DNA from 2 places in the Shewanella sp. GXUN23E genome. Region 2 is predicted to be linked to the other one. Evidence: riboswitches for the same ligand, from Rfam matches in the RefSeq annotation. Region 2 holds a riboswitch; the other holds the start of a gene.
The links. A riboswitch is a leader RNA that binds a small molecule or an ion and turns the genes downstream of it on or off. The one in region 2 is predicted to bind lysine.

Region 1: another riboswitch for lysine. It lies ahead of lysC (lysine-sensitive aspartokinase 3); the one in region 2 lies ahead of ACRRUX_RS09560 (Na+/H+ antiporter NhaC family protein).

The regions. Positions count from the first base shown of each region.
Region 1 covers NZ_JBOZWP010000004.1:91,883-97,408, forward strand. The annotation lists gene ACRRUX_RS05525 (S8 family serine peptidase) at 1-795, shown strand, start outside; gene ACRRUX_RS05530 (succinylglutamate desuccinylase/aspartoacylase family protein) at 900-2,012, opposite strand; gene lysC (lysine-sensitive aspartokinase 3) at 2,009-3,364, opposite strand; lysine riboswitch at 3,501-3,675, opposite strand; gene ACRRUX_RS05540 (DUF3293 domain-containing protein) at 3,793-4,224, opposite strand; gene arcA (two-component system response regulator ArcA) at 4,809-5,525, shown strand.
Region 2 covers NZ_JBOZWP010000008.1:104,868-110,393, reverse strand. The annotation lists gene ACRRUX_RS09575 (H-NS family nucleoid-associated regulatory protein) at 1-335, opposite strand, end outside; gene ACRRUX_RS09570 (electron transfer flavoprotein subunit beta/FixA family protein) at 883-1,632, shown strand; gene ACRRUX_RS09565 (electron transfer flavoprotein subunit alpha/FixB family protein) at 1,633-2,556, shown strand; lysine riboswitch at 2,657-2,855, shown strand; gene ACRRUX_RS09560 (Na+/H+ antiporter NhaC family protein) at 2,965-4,524, shown strand; gene ACRRUX_RS09555 (thymidine kinase) at 4,636-5,214, shown strand; gene ACRRUX_RS09550 (hypothetical protein) at 5,296-5,526, opposite strand, start outside.

The sequences.
Region 1 (5,526 bases), on a different contig from region 2:
GGTGAAAATGGTAACAGCAAGACTGTCGCTTACACCCTGACCCGCGGTGATGATGATGTTGAGGTAATGACTGACGCACTGGCAGAAGACATGGTTCCGGGTAAAGCCGTGAAACTGGGGTTCACCCTGCAGCCAAACCTGTCTGTATCCGACAAAACCTACACCCTGACAGCAACACTGCCTCCAGGCCATGAGGTATCGGAGATCAGCCATGGCGGCATTATGTCAGGCAATAAGATCTTCTGGTCTGTTGAGCAGCCAGCCAAAGCATCTGACAGCATCGCTGCGGATACTTCCGGCGATCCGACCGAGGTGACCTTCAAGCTGACACCACGCCTGCCAGGGGATGCGATGGAACTGAGCCTGAGTCACAGCACCAATAGTGACACAGTCGAATCGACTCACACCTTTGGTGTGCAGGAAGCGGCTCCTGAAGTCGTCATCACAGGTCCAAAAGGCGCTTATGTCGGTGAGGCGGTGACTCTGGATGCTTCTGACTCAAGCGACGCCAACAAGGACGAGCTGGAGTTCACCTGGAAGCAACTGTCTGGTGCGCAGGCGAATTTCACCGCCAAAGGCGCGACCATGAGCTTCAGCTCTCCAAGTGTCACCAGCGATGCCAAGATGGTGTTCGAGGTGACTGTCTCTGACGGCAAGAGCAATCCGGTATCAGCCTCTTATGAGTTCACTGCCAAGCCTCAGCCGGTACAGGTTGTTGACAACGGTGGCGGCTCACTGGGTTGGCTGACTGTGCTGTTGCTGCCACTGGCAGCGCTGCGCAGAAAGTGGAAATAATCTGGGATGTAATCCCGGATAAATAGCAAGGGAGGCATCAGCCTCCCTTTTTTTGACTCCAGCCTGCGATAGCCAGCCGCTGCCGTGTTGAAATATTCATAGATTCAGGTTAATTGCGTTACCCGGGTCATCACCTTATACAACTCTGTGCCCTGATAAACAGAAGCTGATGCAAAGTGCAGCACAGGGATGACATCTTCATCCAGACACAACAACCTTTGTTCATCCTGATGGCCGAATCTGTCCGGCCGCAAAATACGCGCCAAAGGCTCACCGGCAGGCAGTGGATGACCCGGCGTCGCCAGATATTCCACCAAGCCTCCCACTGGTGAGTGGTATTTACGGTAGTCCCGCAACTCGCAGGCATAACGGGTCATGGTTTTGGCTGCCATGCTGCCGTTGACGACGCACCGGCTGGTCAGATAAGCCAGTATGCCATCGCAATCTTGCTGGGCATCCTGTAAATCAATGCGCTCCTGGGATCCCAACTCCAGCGTAAAAGCCTCCACCGCAGGTGGCATATCCATCCCTTGGTTTGAGGCATATTGCGCCAATTGCCACCAGGGATAAAAAGCCGCCTCATCCATAGCCCCGCCAAATTCATTGGGCATCAGCAGTACACAGGGAATGGCGAATAACCGCGCAGCATCCTTTGCGTATCCAGGACAATACAGGTGTTTACAGGATTTGGGGCCGGTATGCAGATCCAGCACAATATCCGCCCTGTGTGCCATGGCCTGCAGGCTCAGCGCCAAACGCCTGCCAGTGGTCACGCCCCAGGGGGAAGCCAATTGCCGCTCGCATTGCGCCAACAAATGTTGACGATAGGCCTGCAGCATTGCCGCAGGTTCCAGATGGCGATGAGCATCAAACCACTGCGGCAGCTCAGGTGTCAGATCCTGATACTCACGGTTCCAGTTTACCCCTGTGATAGGGTCAAATCTTCCCAGGGTAAATTCACCACTTTTCTGGTTAATCCCCAGTGGATTGGCCAGCGGTACCAGAGTGATGCGCCCAAGCAAATCGAGTTGTTCCAGGCGTTTCATCAACTGGAAAATCACCGCATTGCCCTGCACCTCAGCGCCATGCACATTGGCTTGTATATACACGCTGGGGGCCGCCGGATCCCGTCCCTCAAAGCGGAACACCGGCAGAGTCAGCTCATGCCCGGTAGCCAGCTCCCCCACCTTAACCGTGAATTTCTGCCAGCGGCTCATAACGCTGTCTCAAACAGGTTGGAGTGCAGCGCGGCAACCACGGGAGCGGCATCTTTTTCATCCACCAATACACACAGATTATGAGGGCTTGCCCCCTGACAAATCATGCGCACATTGAATGGCTCCAGCACGGTAAATACCCGACGGCAAACACCTGAGGTAGTGGCAATGCGATTGCCGATAATCGCCACCAGAGCCAGATTGTCTTCCACCGATACCCGGCAGTGCTCTGCCAGCTCCTGCAGCAGGGCTTCACTCAAAAGGCCGGTGCCGGTACTGTCAGAGCCGGTTTTATCCAGCGTCAACGACACATTCACTTCGGAAGTGGTAATCAAATCCACGGATATTCGATGCTTGGCGAGGGTCGCGAAAATATGTGCCAGAAAGCCCTGGGCATGCAGCATCTGCAGGCTGTGCAGATTCAGCAGCGTCTGTCCCCGGCGCAACGCTACCGCCCGATAAACAGGAGGATGCTCAACCTGGTGGCGGATCCAGGTGCCACCACGCTCAGGCTCCTTGCTGGAGCCGACAAATACCTGAATTTGTCGGCGTACTGCAGGTAAGATTGTGGCAGGATGCAGCACTTTGGCGCCGAAGGTCGCCATTTCCGCAGCTTCATTGAAGCTGATTTCCTCCAGAGCCCGGGCACCGGGCGCCAGACGTGGATCTGTGGTAAAAATGCCCGGTACATCCGTCCAGATCTCCACCGCCTCGGCGCGCAGCGCTTCGGCCAGCAGCGCCGCTGAATAATCACTGCCACCACGTCCCAGCGTTGTGGTCTGTCCCTGCTCATCAGCACCGATAAAACCCTGAGTCACAATCAAATTGTCTTTCAGTAGCGGCGCCAGCTCAGTGCTGACCAACGCCTCAATATCAGCAATCTGCGGCTCAGCGCGACCAAAATGGCCATCCGTGCGCATCACCCCGCGCACATCGAAACTGCTGGCTCTGGCGCCCCGTTCACGCAACACTGCGGCAAACAGCAATGAGGAACACAACTCGCCGGTGGACAACAATGCATCCATCAGGTGCTTACCGCGATTCAGTACCAGCGCATCGCTCAGCACCGACATCTGACTCAGCAACTTGTCCAGCTCTGACGCTACCTCGGCCGGACGACCAAGACAATCCAGAATGCCGTACTGAATGGCAGCCACCGACTTGAGCAACTCCAGCCGGCGCTCATCGGTAAGATTTGCCTGAGTCAATTCGACCAGCAGATTGGTAACACCACTGGAGGCACTGACCACAACAATTCGGGTCGCAGGATTGTTCAATACTATGTCGGCGCAACGCCCCATGGCCTGATAATCAGCTACAGAGGTACCACCAAATTTGGCAACAACAGTCATACCGGCCCCTCCACTAAGTAGAATGGACGCCGTAATCTGACTTTTTTGACTTGATAAAACATGACGTTATCTCCGAACTCACATCGTCCGGAGAGCCTGGTGCAGCGACAGCACCCCATGGGGAGGGAAACAATAACTCACCAGAAGCTCTCCACCATATACAGGTGACAATCGTCAGGATTCAACCTGAGCAATCGATACGCCCGGACACAAACCCGGGTATACCTCGGCGTCAATCCCCCTGGGTGAGTTTCAAGCAGGGTTTGTGCCCCTTGACTCACTTACCTGGTTAACGCTCCTCTTCTGTGTAAACGCTGCCTCTAACATGCAGCGGAGTTAAAAACTACCAATCAAGGTTAATAAAAGTCAATCTTTGTTTAATGCACAACAAAAATATTCAACCTGAGCCACCAAAGTAGTCATGCAATTTAAAATTCCAGCTCGGGCAATTCGCTGACCAGCTGCACTCTGGCCGAGAATTCACCCAATTCAATGGCTTCCATTTGTGAATGACAGGGTAGTAACCAAAGTTGTCCATTTTCGACAAAATATATACCCAATTGTCTGAAGTGATTTCCCAGTGCCAGGGCGGCCTGTTTGTCACAAAACAGTGCCCAGCTTCGCTCCATATGTGACAGGTCGGCACTGGCGCCAATCACCCGCCGATAAGGCACGTTAAGCTGTTCGATTTTAGCCTGTAACATCCTGTCATTTAAGCGATTTTGACAATTGGCTAGAGTCGTCCCCATGGGGTTAAAAGCAGTCACAATTGCGAAAGATAATGAAGGGGAAAGAGGTTGAGTAAGCAGGAAAACAGTTTGTTGATAATGATACCAAAGCGAAGACGTGAATTGAGTCATGATTAACTTGTGATTTATCTAAGCCCCGGCCAGTGTAGCCAGTTCCGGATAAAAGGCCAAGCTTTTGTGATTAGTATCACATAGGTATTAAAAACAATCTCAAATAAATTCAGAGGGTAATGAAATTTAGATGATATAGATCACGCCCTCGGCAGGAATTTTTAACATTTAATTTGTTAACAAATGCCTAAAACGAGTACAATAGCCCGGTCTGCTGACTAACCTTCTGAACGCAAGTACAAATCGCTTTCGTTACATCTAACCTGAGTGGTTAATCAGCAAATTGAGAGTTGTACAAATTGTCATCGGTCGGCAAATAAATTTTCGGCCATCACAAAGACACAACGACTGCGGAACTATTCGCATTCAAGTGCATCGAATATTGTACAACTTCGCAATGACCAGTACTCACCCTGGTCGATTGCAAATGGGCTAATCATGGAGTGAGTCGCCGTCCTAATCCCTTCTGTTTTAGAAGAACACTCGCGATATTTACGTTTGGTACGCGCTTGTTAAGGAGATTATTCTCCCGGACGACTGTTTAATGGTTAGCACAGCACCACATTGTCAATTAGGTAAATAGCATGCAAAACCCGCACATTCTGATCGTTGAAGATGAAGCCGTAACCCGTAATACCTTAAGAAGCATTTTTGAGGCAGAAGGATATGTGGTAACTGAGGCCAATGACGGCGCAGAAATGCATAAAGCTTTGCAGGAAAACAAAGTTAATCTGGTTGTTATGGATATCAATCTGCCAGGTAAGAACGGTCTGTTGTTGGCGCGCGAATTGCGTGAAATCAATAACATTGGCCTGATCTTCCTGACCGGTCGTGACAACGAAGTTGATAAGATCCTGGGTCTTGAAATTGGCGCGGACGATTACATTACCAAGCCGTTCAACCCACGTGAACTGACTATTCGCGCCCGTAACCTTCTGACTCGCGTAAATAGCGCAAGCGCTGAGGTAGAAGAAAAGAGTTCTGTAGAATTCTACCGTTTCAACGGTTGGACTCTGGAGATCAACAGCCGCTCACTGATCAGCCCACAGGGTGAGTCATTCAAACTGCCTCGCAGTGAGTTCCGTGCCATGCTGCACTTTGTTGAGAACCCAGGCAAGATCCTCAGCCGTGCCGATCTGCTGATGAAGATGACCGGCCGTGAGCTGAAGCCACACGACCGTACTGTAGACGTGACTATCCGTCGTATCCGTAAGCACTTCGAAAGCCAGCCAGATACGCCTGAAATCATCGCGACTATTCACGGCGAAGGTTACCGTTTCTGCGGCAATCTGGAAGACTAAT
Region 2 (5,526 bases):
GGCATACGACCTTGACCGGTCCAGGTGATAGTTTCACCATCTACCACAATTTTGTACTTGGCTGGACGTGGAGCACGCTTCTTAGGCGCGGCCTTGGCTGGAACATTACCCAGATCATCCAGAGACAAACCAACTTCAGCCATCTGCTTGCGAATTTCTTCGATTTTCGCAATGCGGTCAGCCATTGCTGCCTGTTCTTCTTCAACTGCAGCTTCACGCTCTTCAATAATTTTGTTCAGCTTGGCAGCCAAATCCTGCAGCTCTTCCAGAGACAGGTCTTTTACAGCAGCTTTAAAACGACGGGCGTGGGTCAATACTTCGAGGAATTCGCTCATAACTTTATGTTCCAAGTTAATTCTGGTTAGTTAAATTTACGTCTGCAAGAATAATAGAAAGTAATAGCCAATGAATCAAATAAAAAATAGCTATTTAAAAGCGCTTTTTTTGAATATTAATAAAATTTCAGAGTGTATCGCCTAAAATTAGGCCGATATGGGTAACCGTTAATCTTCATTTCAGCTTTAAACCGGCCAATCTTTCACTGGTTGGTATGCCTGCAGCCAATGAAATCGCCGCTGTCAGCCGACCTGATAAACTGGTATGACCGGTTGATATTGATTTGGCCGATGGCAGGTTAAGCCTGTTCTTTGATGCTTATATTGGAACAGCGGCCGACTGCGCTGGAATAAAGAATAAGTAGGGTGATAGAAAAAAGGCAGATAACTTTTGCCGTTGTGGTCCGGAGTATTGAGTCTAGTTGACGTAAACGTAAACAATAAGTAAAGTGGCGTAACATCTGTGCTGGGGAACCAGTGCGACAGGAAGCGATAGCGAGCAGCTTATGCTTTCTTCAGTGAAATCTGAGGCCTAGGAAGAGAACCCATGAAAGTATTGGTGCCGGTAAAACGTGTTGTTGATGCCAATGTCAAAGTGAGGGTTAAGCCTGATCAATCTGATGTTGACACGGCTAACCTGAAAATGGCGTTGAACCCATTTTGTGAAATCGCAGTGGAAGAAGCGGTCCGTCTTAAAGAAGCCGGTATCGCTTCTGAAGTGGTGGTGGTGACTGTAGGGAATAAAGCGGCACAGGAGCAACTGCGTACCGCAATGGCCCTGGGCGCAGATCGCGGTATTCAGGTGGATACCGAGGAAGAGCTGGTGCCTTTATCTGTGGCCAAGTTGCTTAAAGCGGTGCAGGACAAAGAGCAGGCCGGATTAATTATTCTGGGTAAGCAGTCCATTGATGGTGACAACAATCAGACCGGACAGATGCTGGCGGCATTGATGAATGCCCCGCAGGCAACCTTTGCATCCAATATCAGGGTTGAGGGCGAGCGCCTGACGGTGATCCGTGAAGTTGATGGCGGACTGCAAACCCTCAGCATGCCGTTGCCTGCCGTGGTGACTGCTGACCTGCGTCTGAATGAGCCCCGTTACGCCAAGTTGCCGGACATCATGAAAGCCAAGCGCAAACCACTGGATGTGGTGTCCGTTGCTGAGCTGGGGGTAACGCTGAAAACTCACCAGCAGGTGCTGAAAGTGACGCCTCCGGCTGCCCGCCAGGCCGGTGTCATGGTCGAGTCGGTTGCGGCTCTGGTTGATAAACTGAAAAACGAAGCCAAGGTGATCTAAATGACCATTCTAGTAATTGCAGAACATGACAATGTCAGTCTGAAGCCTGAAACGGCCAAGATCATCAATGCTGCCTCGCAAATCGGCGGCGATATTCATTTGCTGGTGGCCGGTCATGATTGTGCCGGTGTTGCTCGCTCTGCAAGCCAGCTCAGTGGTGTCAGTAAGGTATTGCTGGCTGACAATGCCGTATACGGCGCCCATCTGGCACAGAATCTGGCTCCTGTGGTGGTTGATGCCGCTCCTGACTACAGCCACATTCTGGCTGCAGCGAGCAGTCAGGGTAAAGATCTGTTGCCACGGGTTGCTGCGTTGCTGGATGTATCTCAGCTATCTGAGGTGGTCAGCATTGTGGATGCCGACACCTTTGTTCGCCCTGTGTATGCCGGTAATGCGATGGCGACCGTCAAGAGTCTGGATGACAAGAAGGTAATGACAATCCGCACCAGTGCGTTTGATGCCGTTGGCAATGATGGCAGTGCACAGGTGCAACCTGTTGCAGCAGTGCATGCAGCCAATACTGAGTTTGTTTCCCAGGAGTTGACCAGATCTGAACGTCCTGAACTTGGCAATGCCGGCATTATTGTCTCCGGTGGCCGCGGCATGGGCAGCGGTGAAAACTTCGCTTTGCTCGAAGCGTTGGCGGATAAACTCGGGGCTGCGGTGGGGGCCTCCCGCGCTGCGGTGGACGCCGGGTTCGTACCCAACGATTTGCAGGTCGGGCAGACAGGTAAAATTGTTGCCCCCGAGCTGTATATTGCGGTGGGTATTTCCGGTGCCATTCAACATCTGGCAGGTATGAAGGATTCCAAGGTGATTGTGGCAATCAACAAGGATCCGGATGCGCCGATTTTCCAGGTTGCCGATTACGGCCTGGCGGCAGATTTGTTTGAGGCTGTTCCTGCACTGACCGATATGCTTTAATCTGTGAGCCCGGTCACGATAAGCAGTTTTGAAGCGGTTTTGGGGTAGCAATATCCCAACCGCTTATGGTTTTATCTCCCTCACGCCTGAGATTAAGGTGTTCTTAAGTAGAGGTTGCGCCACCTATCAGTACCGATTGCCAGGGTGATACCAGTGATCGATCGGGAAAGGAGTTGGTGCCGAAGTGATTGAGTTTATCAGGGCCAATCGCTGGGGCTGTTACCGAACAGGGACAGCACTGCCATAGTATTTTCCACCGGGATGATGGAAAGCCATTACTATGGAGCGCTACTGACAGGACAGGTGCTCTGCATACCCATGCGATGTCTTCGCATGGCCGTGACTTATCCCCATTCCTTCAGTGTTCTCCATTCGTCGTATTAAACAACGAAAGAAAATAAAACAATTATGACAGTTATCAGCTATGCCGATTCGGCGTTTTCTTTGCTGCCGCCTGTGGTGGCCATTCTCCTGGCGATTTTGACGCGCCGGGTATTATTGTCTTTGGGGGTAGGGATCCTGTTGGGCAGTTTGTTGCTGACCCAATTCAATATCAGCGATACCGCCCTGTATCTGGGGGATCGCGTCACTAAACTGTTCTGGGACGACGGTGCTCTGAACAGCTGGAACGTCTATATTCTCGGTTTTTTGATCCTGCTTGGCATGATTACTGCGCTTATCACCGTCAGTGGTGCTGCCCGCGCGTTTGCTGAGTGGGCCCGTCAGCGTATTCGCTGTAAACGCGATGCCAAGCTGCTGACCATTTTCCTCGGCTGCGTGGTGTTTATCGACGACTATTTCAACTCGCTGGTGGTTGGCAGCGTGTGTCGTCCATTGACCGACAGATACTATATTTCCCGCGCCAAGCTGGCATATCTGCTGGATTCCACTGCAGCGCCTGTGTGCGTGATCTCTCCTGTATCCAGCTGGGGAGCTTACATTATAGCCCTGATCGGCGGTATTCTGGCGACCCATGGTATGAGTGAAGCCGGTCATTTGAGCGTATTCGTGGAAATGATCCCCATGAACTTCTACGCCATTTTTGCGCTGTTGCTGCTGATCTGTGTGTCTTTGTTTGGTCTGGATGTGGGACCAATGCGCACCCATGAACGCAATGCCCAGAAGGGCGAGTTGTGGGATCCTGCCAAGACACCGCCGGGTGCGGATGCCGATCTGCCTGAAGCCGACACCGGCAGAGTGATGGGACTGTTCCTGCCGATTGGTACCCTGGTGCTGGCGACTGTGTATTTTATGGTATCCAGCGGCGCCAATGCGCTGGCTGCTGATGGCAAACCATTCGACTTAATCAAGGCATTTGAAAATACTGATGTCAGTTCGTCACTGTTCTTCGGTGCGCTGATCGGTCTGGGTGTCACCCTGGCGATGGTGCTGATGCAGGGAATTGACAAGAAACTGATCCTCAAAGGCCTGACTGCCGGTGCCAAATCCATGCTGCCTGCTATCTGGATCCTGCTGTTCGCCTGGACCATTGCCGGCGTCATTGGTCAGATGGAAACCGGTAAGTTTATGGCGAGTCTGGCGTCTGGCAATATTCCGTTCGAAATGCTGCCGGCGGTGATGTTTGTTTTGGCTGGGTTGACCGCTTTTGCCACCGGCACCAGCTGGGGGACTTTTGGTATTATGCTGCCGATTGCCGCCGATATGGCCATGGGCAGTCACACTGCCATGATGCTGCCAATGCTGGCGTCAGTGTTGGCCGGTGCGGTATTTGGTGACCACTGCTCACCCATCTCTGACACCACGATTCTGTCATCCACCGGTGCCAGCTGTCCGCACATCGACCATGTGGTGACTCAGTTGCCTTATGCTCTGATTGTCGCGCTGATAAGCCTGGTGGGTTACACAGTGCTGGGCTTCACTGAATCAGTTGGTGCCGGACTAGCTACCTGTGGCGGCTTGTTTGTGCTGAGCATCATCTATCTGAAAATCAAGGCTGGCTCACGCTGAGCGGCGATATGACAGTGTTAAACGCGGCCTGAGTGCCGCGTTTTTTATGGGTGTTGCCCTGCGCTGAGCAATGGTAGAATGCCGCCGTACACTTTTTTGGGGAACTGAATTTTGGCGCAGCTTTACTTTTATTACTCGGCGATGAATGCCGGTAAATCCACTTCTTTGTTGCAGTCGTCTTATAACTACCGTGAGCGTGGGATGAATACTCTGGTGATGACGGCTTCCATCGATGACAGATATGGAGTGGGCAAAGTCGCGTCCCGCATAGGCATTGAATCGGATGCTCAGGTGTTTGGTGCCGGTGATAATCTGGTGGATATGATCGCCAGTGCCCATGCTGCCCAGACCTTGCATTGTGTGCTGGTGGATGAGTGTCAGTTTCTCAGCAAGGAGCAGGTCAAACAGCTGGCTTACGTGGTCGATAAGCTGGATATTCCGGTGCTGTGCTATGGGCTGCGCACCGATTTTCAGGGCGAGCTGTTTGTTGGCAGCCAATATCTGCTGGCCTGGGCCGACAAGCTGGTGGAGCTGAAAACCATCTGTCATTGCGGCCGTAAAGCCAACATGGTGCTGCGTCTGGATGGCAATGGCAATGCCATGAAAGAGGGCGAGCAGGTCGCCATTGGCGGTAACGAAAGCTATGTGTCAGTCTGTCGCAAGCATTTCCGTGAAGCCTTGTGGGACTGACTCGGCAACGCTGACAAAGGGAAAATAACTCCCATACTGATTATAAAAGGAGACTTTCGGGTCTCCTTTTATCCGTCAGCACTATTGTTCGAACTCCGTTGCCAGCTGCTTATATTTAAACTGTCTGATGGTCGCAGGGTGAAGCAACACTGCCAGACCGATAATAAATATGGCGATAGAGACGGCCGTTTTTAAGGCGGTGTAACTGCGCCAGTCCCATTGTCCGAACCAGAGCAGCATAGCGAAAAGTATCAGGCTGACCAACAGCCAGCAAATGGAAAACAATCGCCAGCGATTGTTGTATTGCCATAG